DNA from 2 places in the Streptomyces yerevanensis genome. Region 1 is predicted to be linked to the other one. Evidence: riboswitches for the same ligand, from Rfam matches in the RefSeq annotation. Region 1 holds a riboswitch; the other holds the start of a gene.
What was found. Region 1 has a riboswitch for cobalamin ahead of OP79_RS00310 (cobalamin biosynthesis protein). Riboswitches for the same ligand answer to the same signal wherever they lie in the genome.
Positions count from the first base shown of each region.

Region 2: it holds a riboswitch for cobalamin, as region 1 does, so the genes downstream of both, OP79_RS03905 (CbtB domain-containing protein) here and OP79_RS00310 (cobalamin biosynthesis protein) in region 1, are expected to answer to the same signal.

Region 1 covers NZ_JNWJ01000001.1:55,802-63,167, forward strand. The annotation lists gene OP79_RS00285 (alpha/beta hydrolase) at 1-654, opposite strand, end outside; gene OP79_RS00290 (class II aldolase/adducin family protein) at 728-1,426, opposite strand; gene OP79_RS00295 (lysozyme) at 1,622-2,383, shown strand; gene OP79_RS00300 (inorganic phosphate transporter) at 2,572-3,786, shown strand; gene OP79_RS00305 (hypothetical protein) at 3,799-4,020, shown strand; cobalamin riboswitch at 4,091-4,234, shown strand; gene OP79_RS00310 (cobalamin biosynthesis protein) at 4,361-5,332, shown strand; gene OP79_RS00315 (cobyric acid synthase) at 5,329-6,840, shown strand; gene cobN (cobaltochelatase subunit CobN) at 6,837-7,366, shown strand, end outside.
Region 2 covers NZ_JNWJ01000003.1:74,725-82,090, reverse strand. The annotation lists gene dhaK (dihydroxyacetone kinase subunit DhaK) at 1-585, opposite strand, end outside; gene OP79_RS03915 (four-helix bundle copper-binding protein) at 758-1,129, shown strand; gene OP79_RS03910 (histidine phosphatase family protein) at 1,207-1,776, opposite strand; cobalamin riboswitch at 1,888-2,048, shown strand; gene OP79_RS03905 (CbtB domain-containing protein) at 2,085-2,318, shown strand; gene OP79_RS03900 (CbtA family protein) at 2,344-3,108, shown strand; gene OP79_RS03895 (acyl-CoA dehydrogenase family protein) at 3,295-4,473, shown strand; gene OP79_RS03890 (NAD(P)/FAD-dependent oxidoreductase) at 4,618-5,901, opposite strand; gene OP79_RS03885 (haloacid dehalogenase type II) at 5,958-6,641, opposite strand; gene OP79_RS03880 (PucR family transcriptional regulator) at 7,256-7,366, opposite strand, start outside.

The DNA.
Region 1 (7,366 bases):
GATCGCCGCGTCGAGGTCGGACCACTCCGTCTCGCCGAGGTGGCTCAGGCCGTCCGGTGGGCGGGGTGCGCCGAGGTCGCCGCGATAGGCGAGGTCGAGGACGGGGAAGCGGAGGCGGTGCAGCAACTCCATGACGTTCATGGGGTGTTCACGGGTGGCGCCCAGACCGTGCACGGTGATCACCCAGGGCTCGCGGGCGCCGGGGACGAACCAGGCGGGCAGGGCGCCGAGTTCGCCGGGGATGTCGACGTCGGTGTGGTCGAGGCCGAGCGCGGTGCTCGGGTCGCCGATGTGCACGTTCGGGGTGAACCACACCTTGTCGCCGGGTTCCAGCGTGCCGTGGGTGACGCGTTCCAGTCGGCGTACGACCGTGTCGGCGGGGTGCGGGGCGGACTGAAGGACCGTACCGATGACGGCATGGCTCCCGTCGCCGCTCAGGCCGTACCTGCCCGGCCGCAGGGAGGCGAGAGCCCGGGTGAGCGTGATCTGTCCGGCGGCTGTGGCGTGCACGGTGAGCCGGGGTTCGGTGGGCAGCGGTCTGTCCGGCGACGCCCTCAGGGCGGCGTCGCTCGCGAAGCGGCCGGCCGCGACGGTGGCGGCTCCGGCGGCCAGAGCGGCGGTGACGGCCGCGGCCGTCACTTTCACGGTGCGCACGGGTCCAGTCTCCCGACGGAGTGCGCCGTCGGCCACCCGAAGGGGCTCGTGAAAAGTACGGGCCGGGGGACGGTTACGGCTGGCCGTACCCCTTCAACCGCTCCCCCACTTCCGCCACCTGCTCCGGGCTCAGCAGCGACGGCGAGTGGCCCGGAAGCGACGACGCCGTCAGCCACAGGCGGCACATCCACTCCAACTGGGCCGTACGGTCGTAGGCCTGGAGGAGGGTGGTGCCGTAGGTGAGGGTGCCGTGGTTCTGGAGGAGGCAGGCCGTGCGGTTCCGCAGCGCCCGGAGCATGTTCTCGGCCAACTTTTCCGTGCCGTAGGTCGCGTAGGGGGCGACGCGGACGGGGCCGCCGAGCGCGGCGGCCATGTAGTGGATGAGCGGCAGTTCGGAAACGAGTGTGGAGACGGCCGTGGAGTGCACGGCATGGGTGTGGACGACGGCGCGGGCGTCGGTGGCGCGGTAGACCGCCAGATGCATGGGCAGTTCGCTGGTCGGAACGAGTGAACCGAGCACCTGCCGGCCGTCGAGACCGACCCCGCAGACGTCCTCGGGCCCGAGTTCGTCGTACGGGACTCCGGTCGGCGTGACCAGGACGGTGTCCCCGACCCGGACCGACACATTGCCCGACGTACCGACGACCAGCCCCTCGGACACCGTCCGGCGAGCCGTCGCCACGAGCTCGCGCCAGGCCCGTTCCGTCGCGTCCCGCGCACCCTGCCCCGCCACGTCCCGCCCGTCGCTCACGTCCCACCGCTGTTCGGCCATGCCACGATCCTGCCAGCCGCGCACGCCGGCCCGGCGCGGGCGAGGGCACTTTAGGGCGGAACACGCACCTCCGAAAGGGCGCATATACGAACAGAACGCCCGCCCGGATCAATTGGCCGATGACCGACGGAGTTTCAGGGATCTTCCAATAACCTCGGGGAGATTTGTCGTGCACGCCGCCATTCCGGGGGAAATATGGCCCGTGATCGCAAACCGTCCCGAAGTCGCCAACTGTCCCGAAGTCGCCACGCCCGCTTCACCGTGCTCTCCGTGGCGACACTGACCATCGGCACAACCGCCCTCGTCGAGATGCCGGTCTCGGCAGCCGCCAAGCCCAAGGGGCACGACGTCTCCTCGCACCAGAAGAGCGTCAACTGGCCGAAGGCGAAGAGCAAAGGCGCCAGGTTCGTCTACGTGAAGGCGACCGAGTCCCACACGTACCGCAATCCCTATTACGGCCAGCAGTACCACGGCGCACGCAACGCGGGCCTAGTCCGCGGGGCGTACCACTTCGCACTGCCGCACAAGTCGTCGGGCAAGACTCAGGCGGCGTACTTCGTACGCAACGGAGGCGGCTGGCGGGCGGACGGCTGGACGCTGCCGCCCGCGCTCGACATCGAATACAACCCGTACGGCAAGAAGAAGTGCTACGGACTGAGCAAGGCCAGGATGGTCGGCTGGATCAAGTCGTTCAGCAACGAGGTGAAGCGGCAGACCGGCCGCCGCCCGGTGATCTACACCAACTACAACTGGTGGAAGATGTGCACCGGCAACAGCTCCGCGTTCGCCTCGAACCACGCGCTCTGGCTGGCCCGCTACAGCTCGTCGGCGGGGCCGCTGCCTGCGGGGTGGAGGACATGGACGTTCTGGCAGTACGACAACGGCGGGAGCCTGCCGGGTGACCAGAATCTCTTCAACGGGTCCATGAGCCGGCTCAAGAAGTTCGCGAAGGGCTAGAAGCAAGGGCTAGCGGAGCCCAGTACTCCGCCTCAGTTCGACTCCCACGTCACCCCTCCGGTATATCCGGAGGGGTGACGCCTCGTTTTGGTACACCTCACGGTCCTGCCAAGTTCATCTTCCGTTCATCCAGGTTGCCTACGGTCCACAGACCGATGACGTCCGATAGAAGACCGGGTAACGGGTAAATGGAGAACTTCTCGCTGATCCTCGCGATAGTGGTGGTCACTGCCCTCGCGTTCGATTTCACGAACGGTTTCCACGACACTGCCAACGCGATGGCCACCACCATCTCGACCGGCGCCATGAAGCCCAAGGCCGCCGTGGCCATGTCCGCCGTACTCAACCTCGTCGGCGCGTTCCTCTCCGTGGAGGTCGCCAACACGATCTCCAAGGGCCTGGTCAACGAAGACGGCATACAACCCGAGGTGATCTTCGCCGCGCTCGTCGGCGCCATCCTCTGGAACCTGCTGACCTGGCTCGTCGGCCTGCCGTCCAGTTCCTCGCACGCCCTCATGGGCGGCCTGATCGGCGCCACCATCGCCTCGGCGGGCGCCGGCGCGGTGCACGGCGACGTCCTCGTCACCAAGGTGCTGATCCCCGCGATCGCCGCCCCGCTGGTCGCGGGCCTCGCCGCGATGCTCGCCTCCCGGCTGACGTACAAGCTCGGCAAGAACGCGAACGGCGAAGCCGCCAAGAAGGGCTACCGCACAGGTCAGATCGCCTCCGCCGGACTCGTTTCGCTGGCCCACGGCACCAACGACGCGCAGAAGACCATGGGCATCATCACCCTCGCCCTGGTCGCCGGCGGCGCCGTCGCCCCGGACTCGGACCCCCCGACCTGGGTGATCCTCTCCGCCGGTCTCGCGATCGCGCTCGGCACCTACCTGGGCGGCTGGCGCATCATCCGCACGATGGGCAAGGGCCTGACCGACCTTCAGCCGCAGCAGGGCTTCGCCGCCCAGACCAGCGCGGCCACGGTCATCCTGGCCTCCTCGCACCTCGGCTTCTCCCTGTCCACCACGCACTCGGTCTCCGGCTCGGTGATGGGCGCGGGCCTCGGCCGCAAGGGCGGTGTGGTGCGCTGGTCCACCGCCACCCGGATGTTCGTCGCCTGGGGCCTGACGCTGCCGGCCGCGGCTCTGGTCGCCGCGATCGCGGAGTACGTGACCTCCTTCGGCACTTGGGGCACCGCGTTCGTCGCCGTCTTCCTGGTCGCGTCCAGCGCCGCGATCTGGGTGGTCTCCCGCCGCCAGGTGATCGACCACACGAACGTCAACGACACCAACGGCACAGAGGAACCCGCCGACGTGGTGACCACGGCCATCACCGCCGTCACCCCGCCCCCGACGGGCACCGTCGAAGAGCCGGACACCGAGCCCGCCCCTACCGCCACGGTCTAAGGAACGAACAGCATGAAGATCGATTGGGCAGCCCTCGGCTCCGTCTTCGGAGTCAGCCTCATCGTCACCGTCGCCCTCGTGGGCCTCTTCACCCTCGGCATCGCCGGCCTCTCCAAGCGCGAGTCGGCGTCCGCCCAGGGCAACTCCGCGGCCCTCGCGACGACCGGCGCGTACGCCTGCTTCACGGCATGCACGGCGGCGGTGGCGTACGGGATCTATCTGATCGTGGCCTGACGTCCCGCACGCCACCCGCCTGTGTGGGCCTTCGCACACTCTCCCTTCGCAGGTCAGCGGCAAGTTGACGGCTGCTGATGGGCGTGGTGGACTGCCCGAGCCAAGTACGGCGGCAGAAGAGGAAGCCGGTGTGAGTCCGGCGCGGTCCCGCCACTGTCACCGGGGAAGTAACTCCCCGGGAGCCAGGAACTCTCGCCGTCGGTCTCGTCGAACCAGGGCGCGGACACCCTGAGTGAGGACATAACGCCATGCGCGGCTGCCTGTTGCGGATCAGTTTGCCGAGTACGAGGGATTCGAGGGCCCCAAGGGTTCTGCCTGACGTAGCGACAGGCTGACCCCCATGCGTGCCGATCGCGTTTTCGCGTACGGCGCCGCCGCCGGCCTCCTCGGTGACCAACTCCTCGGCGATCCGCGCCGTGGACATCCGGTCGCCGCGTTCGGGCGGGCCGCGGGCGCCGTGGAACGGGTGTTGTGGCGGGACCACCGTGGGTGGGGCGCGCTGCACACCGCCGTGTGCGTAGGCGGTGCCGTATCCCTCGCGGCCCTCGCCGCCACTTCCGTACGTACGTCCCGTGCCGCCTCCGTCGCGCTGACCGCCGCCGCCACCTGGACCGTGGTCGGCGGGACTTCGCTCGGCCGCGAGGCCCGGGCCATCGGCGAGGCACTCGCCGCAGGGGACATCGAGATGGCCCGGGAACGGCTGCCGCACCTGTGCGGACGGGACCCCCAGGCGCTGGACGCCGACGGGATCGCCCGGGCCGTCGTCGAGTCCGTCGCCGAGAACACCTCCGACGCGGTGGTCGGCGCGCTCGTGTGGGGCGCCGTGGCAGGTGTGCCGGGACTCGTCGGCTTCCGGGCCGTCAACACGCTGGACGCCATGGTCGGGCACAGGTCGTCCAAGTACCGGCGCTACGGCTGGGCTTCCGCGCGGCTCGACGACGTGGCGGGCTGGCCGGGCGCCCGGTTGACCGCCGTGCTCGCGACCGTCGCGGGCAGCGATCCACGCGGGGCCGTACGCGCCTGGCGCGCCGACGCCACCCGGCACCCGAGCCCCAACGCCGGGCCCGTCGAGGCCTCGTTCGCGGGAGCGTTGGGAGTACGGCTGGGCGGAACGCTGTCGTACGGCGGGCGAGTCGAGCACCGTCCGGTACTCAACGGCGAGGGGCGGGCCGTGCGGGTCGACGACATCGAGCGGGCCGTGCGGCTCTCGCGGCGCGTGAGCCGGCTCGCACTCGGTGCGACCGTCGCCGGGCGACTCGTCACGAGACGGCTCCTCACCAGACGACTCGACACAAAGGGGCGTACGTCATGAGCGGCGGCGGGCTGCTCGTCGCCGGGACCACCTCCGACGCGGGCAAGAGCGTGGTCACCGCCGGGATCTGCCGGTGGCTGGTTCGCCAGGGGGTGAAAGTCGCTCCCTTCAAGGCGCAGAACATGTCCCTCAATTCATTCGTCACACGCGAGGGCGCCGAGATCGGGCGCGCGCAGGCCATGCAGGCACAAGCCGCACGCGTCGAGCCGACGGCGCTCATGAACCCCGTACTGCTGAAGCCGGGCAGCGACCGCAGCAGCCAGGTCGTGCTGATGGGCAAACCGGTGGGCGAGTTGAGCGCGCGCGGCTATCACGGGGGCAGGCAGGAGAGGCTTCTCGGGACCGTGTTGGACTGCCTGGCCGAGTTGCGGGGCACGTATGACGCGGTGATCTGTGAGGGGGCGGGCAGTCCCGCCGAGATCAATCTGCGGCGGACCGACATCGTGAACATGGGGATCGCCAGGAATGCCCGGCTCCCTGTGCTGGTGGTCGGTGACATCGATCGTGGCGGGGTCTTCGCGTCGTTCTTCGGGACGGTCGCTCTGCTGTCGCAGGAGGATCAGGAACTCGTCGCCGGGTTCCTGGTCAACAAGTTCCGCGGCGATGTGTCGCTGCTGGAGCCGGGGTTGGACATGCTTTACGGCCTCACCGGGCGCTCGACATACGGTGTGCTCCCCTTCCAGCACGGGCTCGGCATCGACGAGGAGGACGGACTGCGGGTGTCGTTGCGGGGCACGGTGCGCGAGTCCGTGGTCGCTCCGCCCGTCGGCGAGGACGTCCTACGGGTCGCCGTCTGTGCGATCCCCCTCATGTCCAACTTCACCGACGTGGACGCGTTGGCCGCCGAACCGGGCGTCGTGGTGCGGTTCGTGGACCGCCCCGAGGAGTTGGCCGACGCCGACCTCGTGGTGATCCCGGGGACCCGCGGGACGGTGCGGGCCCTGGAGTGGCTGCGGGAGCGCGGCCTCGCGGACGCGCTGATGCGCAGAGCCGCTGAGGGGCGGCCCGTCCTCGGGATCTGCGGCGGCTTCCAGGTGCTCGGCGAGCACATCGAGGACGAGGTCGAGTCACGCGCGGGCCATGTCGACGGACTCGGACTGCTCCCCGTACGCGTGCGGTTCGCTCGCGAGAAGACCCTTACGCGGCCCGTCGGCGAGGCGCTCGGCGAGCACGTCGAGGGGTACGAGATCCATCACGGCGTCGCCGAAGTCACCGGCGGAGTCCCCTTCTTGGACGGCTGCCGGGTCGGCGAGATCTGGGGCACGCACTGGCACGGCTCACTGGAGTCGGACGGTTTCCGGCGGGCCTTCCTGCGCGAGGTGGCGGCCGCCGCGGGCCGCCGTTTCGTACCGGCCGCCGACACCTCGTTCGCCGCGCTGCGCGAGGAACAGCTCGACCGGCTCGGCGATCTGATCGAGAACCACGCGGACACGGACGCGCTGTGGCGACTCATCGAGTCGGGCGCGCCATCAGGACTGCCCTTCATTCCACCGGGAGCGCCCGCATGAGCACAGTGCTGTTGTTGTCGACCGCCGATACGGATCTGCTGGCGGCCCGGGCCGCTTCCGGCGCCTCGTACCGGATCGGCAATCCGACCCGGGTGGATGTGGCGGAGGAGCTGCCCGCGCTCGTCGAGGGCGCGGACATCGCCGTCGTACGCCTGCTGGGTGGCAAACGCGCCTGGGAGGACGGGCTCGCGGCGTTGAAGACGTCCGGGATCCCGACGGTTCTGCTCGGCGGGGAGACTGTCCCCGACGCGGAGTTGATGGCCGAGTCATCGGTACCGGCCGGTGTCGTGGCGGAGGCGCTGCGGTACCTCGTGGAGGGCGGCCCCGGAAACCTCGCCGAACTGGCCCGCTTCCTCTCCGACACCGTGCTGCTCACGGGCGAAGGCTTCGAAGAACCGCGGAAGATGGCCGAGTACGGAGTCCACGGCGAGCGTCCGTACGCCGACGGCCGCCCGACCATCGGCGTGCTCTTCTACCGGGCCCATGAACTGTCCGGCAACACCGCCTTCGTGGACACCCTGTGCAA
Region 2 (7,366 bases), on a different contig from region 1:
CGTACAGGCGCTCAGTGCGACGCCGAAACTCCGGGAGCTCTCGTTGACCTGACGGGCCAGCGCCTCGACCCGCTCCAGCGGCTGGCCCTCATGGGCGGCGGCGCCCGCGATCTTCTCCACGAACAGCGTCGCGCCGGTGCCGCGCCGCCCCGCCGTGTAGAGGCTGTCGGTCACCGCCACGTCGTCGTTGACGAGCACCTTCGCCACCTGGATGCCCTCGTCCTCGGCGAGCTCCGCCGCCATGTCGAAGTTGAGTACGTCCCCGGTGTAGTTCTTCACGATGAACAGCACCCCGGCCCCGCTGTCCACGGCGGCGGCCGCCCGCACCATCTGGTCCGGCACCGGGCTGGTGAACACCTCTCCCGGACAGGCCGCCGACAGCATCCCCGGACCCACGAACCCGCCGTGCAACGGCTCGTGCCCCGAACCGCCACCGGAGACGAGCCCCACCTGCCCGGCCACCGGAGCGTCCCGCCGAACGATCACCCGGTTCTCTACATCCACGGTCAGCTCGGGGTGCGCGGCAGCCATGCCCCGCAGCGCGTCCGCGACAACCGTCTCCGCGACGTTGATGAGCATCTTCATTCCGTACCTCCGGGTGAGGTGAGCAGCCGTGGCCGCGTCCTGGATCTCTCAAAGCCTGCGGGTCAAGTATCGATCGCCGAGTGCGGTTGGGCACGGGTGGGAACGGCGGATCTCGTGCCCGCTTGGTGACGTCACCGGGTTTGGCGTGACGGTGTCCGGCTACTCGGACAGCGTGTCAGCGACAGATCAGCAGGAACTCGTCCGTTTCCTCGAGGACCGGTTCGCCTGTGCGCAGGCGTGTACCGAGTGCGCGCGGGTGTGTGCGCTGCGCGCGAGTCTCGCCGATCTCGACGGTCCCGAAGATCAACAGGAGCTGCGGCGCAAGAGCATCATGTGCGCGGAGGTCTGCGACGCGACCTGCCGCGTGCTGGCCGAGCAGACCTGGCAGGACGAGGCCGCGACGCGCGCCCAGGTCGAGTGGTGCCGCGGCGTCTGCCTGGAGACCGCGCACGTCTTCGACCGGAACCCCGGCGCCGAGGAGGGCGCGCTGGCCTGCCGGGACTGTGCGCGCGCCTGCACGGAGTTCCTCGCCCTGCTGAGGTGACGGGTTTGCTGGGGTGACGGTCCTGCCGGGATGTCGGCCGCCCTGAGGTGACGAGCAGCCGCCCAGGCCTCGGCCCGTCAGTCCCCGAGCCCCCGCCCCACCCGTACGTTCCAGCGTCCGGCCCGACCGCTGAGTTCCGTCGCGGTCAGCGGCGGTACGTCGATCCGCCAGAACGTCGGCTCCGGAGCACCGAGCGCCCGTACCACCACGGCCCGTACGATCTCCGGCTCGACGACGGCGAGGGTCCGGCCCGAGAACTGCCCGGCCGAATCGAGCCACTTGGCGACCCGGTCGCACAACTCGCGTACGGATTCACCGCCGTGCGGGGCGCAGGACGGATCCGCCAGCCAGCGCGCGACCGCCTCCGGCTCCTCGGCGCTCACCTCGGCCAGGCTCGCGCCGCGCCAGCGACCCACGTCCAGCCCCGCCAACTCGGGCTCGTCCGTGGCGTCGAGACCGAGCGCGCCGGCCGTCTCGCGGCAGCGCACGCCGGGGGAGACCAGGGCCCGGTCCACAGCGGGCAGCGCACCCGCTGCTGCCTCCGCGAGCCGCAGCCCGGCGGGGTCGAGAGGGCATCCGTCGTCGAAACGCGCCTCCCGCAGTGCGGCACTGATCGCTGGTGAGATCAACATCACTCGGCTGGTCATCGGCCCACTTTCGTACTCGAACGCCCGCTCAAAGCCCTTGCCCACACCGGGAATTGGCGCATGACCAGGGCAACGGCGCACTCTCCTGCACCGCGTGCGCCCTTGGCCGCCTCCCCGCTTCGCGGTACGGTCACGTCGATATTGACGACGGTTCGACGGAAGCCGGTGAGAATCCGGCACGGTCGCGCCACTGTAAGCCCGTAGCGACCGCCTCCCACCAGGGGCGGTGCAGTCCGGGCAAGTCAGACCCGTGGCCGTCGTCCTGTGCACCACCAAGATGGGACGCGAGTTCCCCAGGAGGTTCTGCCATGGCCCAGTCCGTCGCTCAGCCGACCGTGACCAACCCCGCTGTACCGGCCGCCGTGCCGGCCAAGCTGCCGATCGGCGCGATCGTCCCCTGGGCGGTCTTCTTCGGCATCCTGATGCTGGTCCTGCTCTACTTCGTCGGCGCCGAGCAGGGCGCCACCTCCGTGGTCTCCGGCGAAGGCGTGCACGAGTGGGTGCACGACGCCCGCCACCTCCTCGGCTTCCCCTGTCACTGACGGCGACGAGGAAGCGTACGAGCACATGGACTCAGCAACCGTCAGAAACCTCCTGGTGCGTGGCATGCTCGCGGGACTCGCCGCGGGCCTGCTCGCCCTGGTCGTCGCCTATTTCCTCGGCGAACCACGTGTCGACGAGGCCATCGCCTTCGAGGAGGCCCACGCCCACGAGCACGGCGGCGAGGAACTCGTCAGCCGCACCATGCAGTCCACCGCCGGTCTGAGCACCGGCGTCCTCGTCTACGGCGTCGCGTTCGGCGGCATCGCCGCCCTCGCGTACTGCTTCGCACTCGGCAGGATCGGCCGCTTCGGGCCACGCGCGAGCGCGCTGCTGCTGTCGACCGCGGGCCTGCTCGCGGTCTACGTCGTCCCGTTCCTCAAGTACCCCGCCAACCCACCCGCCGTCGGCGACCCCGACACCCTCAACCAGCGGACCACGCTGTACTTCCTGATGGTCGTACTCAGCGTGCTGCTGGCCGTCGGCACGGTGATCCTCGGCAAGCGCCTCGCGCCACGCCTGGGCAACTGGAACGCAACCCTCTCCGCGGGAGCCTTCTTCGTGCTCGTCGTCGGCCTGGCGTACGCGGTCCTGCCGTCGTACAACATGGTCCCGGAGGGCTTCCCCGGCACCCTGCTGTGGCAGTACCGGCTCGCCGCCCTCGCCATCCAGGTGACCCTGTGGACCGCGTACGGCCTGGTCTTCGGGTACCTCGCGGAGCGCGTGCTGGCTCCGCGTACGGCTGCTGCCCAGCGGGGGAGCGCCACGCAGGCAACTCCCGTACCGCAGTGAACAGTTGAGTCAAGCGATGGGCCCCCGGACAACCGGGGGCCTTTCCTTGTGCCACCCACGTGCCATCCACGTGTTACCCACTCCCGCGTGTTCCCAATTTCTGGAACACGTTCTACGGTGTGCGCCGTAAGACAGGGCGGCCGGAGCAGCAGGCCAGTAGGAGCCCCGTGGGAGCCAGGAGGCGCCGTGCATCTCGAATACACGCCGGAGCAGCAGGAGTTGCGCACCGAACTGCGCGCCTACTTCACCGAGTTGGTGCCGGAGAACGTCCACGCCCGGTACGCGGACCCGGCGGCGCAGAAGCGGTTCTACCGCGAGACCATCCGCCGGCTCGGCTCCGACGGCTGGCTCGGGGTGGGCTGGCCGAAGGAGTACGGCGGGCGCGGGCTGAGTCCGATGGAACAGTTCATCTTCTTCGACGAGGCCGCCCAGGCGGGCGTACCCCTGCCGCTGATGGCGCTGAACACGGTCGGACCGACGATCATGCAGTTCGGCACCGAGGAGCAGAAGGCGTACTTCCTGCCGAAGATCCTCTCCGGCGAGATCGACTTCGCGATCGGCTACAGCGAGCCCGACGCGGGCACGGACCTGGCCGCGCTCAAGACCAGGGCTGTTCGGGATGGCGATGAGTACATCGTCAACGGCCAGAAGATCTGGACGACGAACGGTGATACGGCGGACTGGGTGTGGCTGGCCGTCCGTACCGACCCGGACGCACCCCCGCACAAGGGCATCACCATGCTCCTCGTGCCGACCTCCGACCCCGGCTACTCCTGCACCCTCATCAACACCCTCGCCTCGCACGACACCACCGCGAGCTACTACGAGAACATCCGCGTCCCCGTCTCCCGCCGCGTCGGCGAGGAGAACAAGGGCTGGCGGCTGATCACCAACCAGCTCAACCACGAGCGCGTCACCCTCGCCGCGCACGGCACCATGGCCATCCGCGCCCTGCACGACGTACAGCGCTGGGCGCTGGAGACCAAGCTCGCCGACGGCCGCCGCGTCGTCGACCTCCCCTGGGTGCGCCGCCGCCTCGCCCAGACGCACACCAGGCTCGACGCGATGAAGCTCCTCAACTGGCAGATGGTGAACGCCGTCCAGGAAGCCACCCTCACCCCGCAGGACGCCTCCGCCGTGAAGGTGTACGGCTCCGAGGCACGCCGGGACGCGTACGCCTGGCTCATGGAGATCGTCGCGGCGGCGGGCGTCCTCAAGGAGAGCTCGGCGGGCGCGGTGCTCCACGGCGATCTGGAGCGCGGCTACCGCTCGGCCGTGATCTTCACCTTCGGCGGCGGGAACAACGAGATCCAGCGCGAGATCATCTCGTGGATCGGGCTGGGGATGCCGCGGGTACGGCGTTAGCGAGTTTTGTGACCGTCACGCCGACCATGACTGGCCCCAACCCACCCGCACCGGCGTCCAAGCCATCCGCATCACACGACCCCAACCTGCCAACCCATAACGCAACGGGGCATTGACCCTAGCCCTTCCGTGAATCGCTGTTGGTCAGCGCAGCCGGTCCTTGGCCTTGTAGTACGCCCCGGCGAAGGGCAGGAACCAGGCGGTGCCGTTGTAGAACGGCACCGGAACCTTGGGGAAGCCGAAGCCGCGCAGGGGGTTGGCCTCCGGGTGGCCGTCCATTACCTCGGCCATGGCGCGGCCCATGTAGGTGGCCATCTGGACGCCGTGGCCGCAGTAACCCATTGAGTAGTAAAGGCCGTTGGCCTCGCCCGCGTGCGGAACGCGGTCGTAGGAGAAGCCGACACTGCCGCCCCACACGTAGTCGATCCGCACGTCCGACAACTGCGGGAAGATCTCCGCCAGTTCCTGCTTCAGGACGTCACCGCTCTTGACGTCCGAGGCGGGGTTGGAGGGGGCGAAGCGGGCCCGGCCGCCGAAGGCGAGGCGGTTGTCCGGGGTGAGTCGGACGTAGTGGCCGATGTTCTTGGAGTCCACGACCACGCGGTTGTTGGGGATGAGCTGCCGGGCCCGCTCCTCGCCCAGTGGCTCGGTGACGATGACGAAGCTGCCGACGTTGATCAGCCGCTTGCGGAACCAGGGCATGGCCTTGTCGGTGTAGGCGTCGGTGGCCGCCATGACCTGCTTGGCGCGGATGGTGCCGTGCAGGGTCTCGACGAGGAAACCGCCCTCGGGGATGCGGTGCAGCGCGGTGGCGGCGTTGCGTTCGTGGATCTGAGCCCCGGCGCGTTCGGCGGCCTCGGCCAGACCATGGACGTATTTGCCGACGTGAAGGTGCGCGCTGAGCGGGTCGAGCAGGGCTCCGTGGTAGTAGTCGGAGCCCAGCTCGGCACGCAGATCGTTCTTGCTCAGCAGCGTGGTGTCGTGGCCGAAGTTGTCGGCCAGGTCGCGCTGCTTGGCCCGCATGCTCTCGAAGTGCTGCGGCTTGAACGCGACTCCCAGACGCCCTACGCGGTGGAAGTCGCAGTCGATCTGCTCCTTGACCGTCAGCTCCTCCACAACGTCCACCGCCTCGCGGAAGGCGTCGTACAGTTCCCGGGCCCGCGGCTGCCCGTAGCGCTTGCGCGCCTCGGCGGGGCTGATGGTGATGCCCTGGGTGCACATGCTGCCGTTGCGCCCGGAGGCGCCCGAGCCGACCTTGTCCTTCTCCACGAGGACGACGTGGGCGCCCTTGCGTGCCGCGTGGTAGGCGGTGGACAGGCCGGTGAGGCCGCCGCCGATGACCACCAGGTCCGCCTGCTCGGGCAGGGGCTTGCCGGTCCGGTCGGGGAAGGCAGGGGCTGTGTCGAGCCAGTAGGGGATCTGCTTCATGACGTACGTCCTCGGGTCTTCCTGGTCGTTCAGGGGTGTTTTTCTGGGTCCCGGCCTCAGCAGCCGAGCAGGGCCGGCAGGCCGGACAGGTCGGGCAGCTCGTCGAAGGGCTGGTAGTCGGCGCTGCCGCGGGCGCCGTAGCAGCCGTCGTGGCCGTAGCGGTTGATCCACACGCGGCGAGCGAGGCCGAGGTCGCGGGTGGGGATGAGGTCGTACTCCCAGCCCTGGGCGACGTGGATGACCTGGGCGGGGTCGATGTCCATGGTCTGGAAGGCGTACTCGAAGGCCTGCCGGGACGGCTTGTACGCCTTGGCCTGCTGGGCGGTGATGACATGGTCGAACTCGACGCCGATGTTGGCCAGGTTCTGGGCGATGAGGTCGTCGTCCGTGTTGGAGATGATGGCGATCTCGTACCGGGACTTCAGCGCCTGCAGGGCGGCCGGGACCTCGGGGTGGGGGCCGAAGGTGGGCACGGCCGCGACCAGGGCCTCGCCGTCGGACTTCCGGTACTCCAGGCCGTGCAGACGCATGGCTATCTCCAGGCTGGAGGGCAGCACCTCGTGGAAGGGGCGGTAGGCCTCCAGGACGGCGTGGAACCGCATGATGCGGAAGTCGTCGAGGAACTCGTCGACGTTCAGGCGGTCCAGGTCCAGCCGGTCGGCCATGACCTTCAGGGTGGTGGGGCCGAGCTGGAAGTCGACCAGGGTGCCGTAGGCATCGAAGGTGACGATCTGACGCATGGTGTTCAACCTCTTTCCGGGCATATTGGACACGCCGTTCACCGGGAATCACGATCTCGTCGAGTGCGGCCAGGTCCGCCGCATCGGGGGTCCAGGAGGCTGCCGCGGCGTTGGCGGCGACCTGTCTAGGGGGCATGGGGGCATGGGGGCTGAGGGGGTGCCCGAGGGGCCGCCGCTGGAGGACGAGCCCCCCGGACAGGGCCGGGGACGGCGAATGCTGATCAGGTGGTCGGCGGCAGCACCATTGCTGCTCCGAGTGCGATGAGCCCCTCTCCAACCCGAGGTGATGCGTCAGTGAAGCACCGTGGAGAATCCGGCAACAAGGGACGCGAGGCCGCGACATCGACCGCGCATTTTGTGCCTGTGCACAATTTCCTGTCAGGGACCCGGTGCAGTTCCTGCCCGAACCGAATGAGTCTCTGAGAGGTACCGCGAGCGGCTCCGGCGCGAACTGCGGCCGCTTCGCGCCGCTGCCCGGCAGCGTGACCGGGCTGTCGGCCGACAAGGCTGCCGTCCCCATGAAGGGCATTCGGCCTCTGACCGCCACGCTTTGGCTCCAGCTCTCTCGGTCGCGGCCCCGGCCGGTTGCCACAACCCGTCCGGCAATCGGTGGATCAGGACACCGTCGCCCGGAAGCGGGCGCCCGCGTCCGTCTCCAGCCAAGCCAAGGCGAGGACCAGCCGGGCGGCGTCGTGCGGCCTGGACAGCTTCAGCCCGGTCGCCTC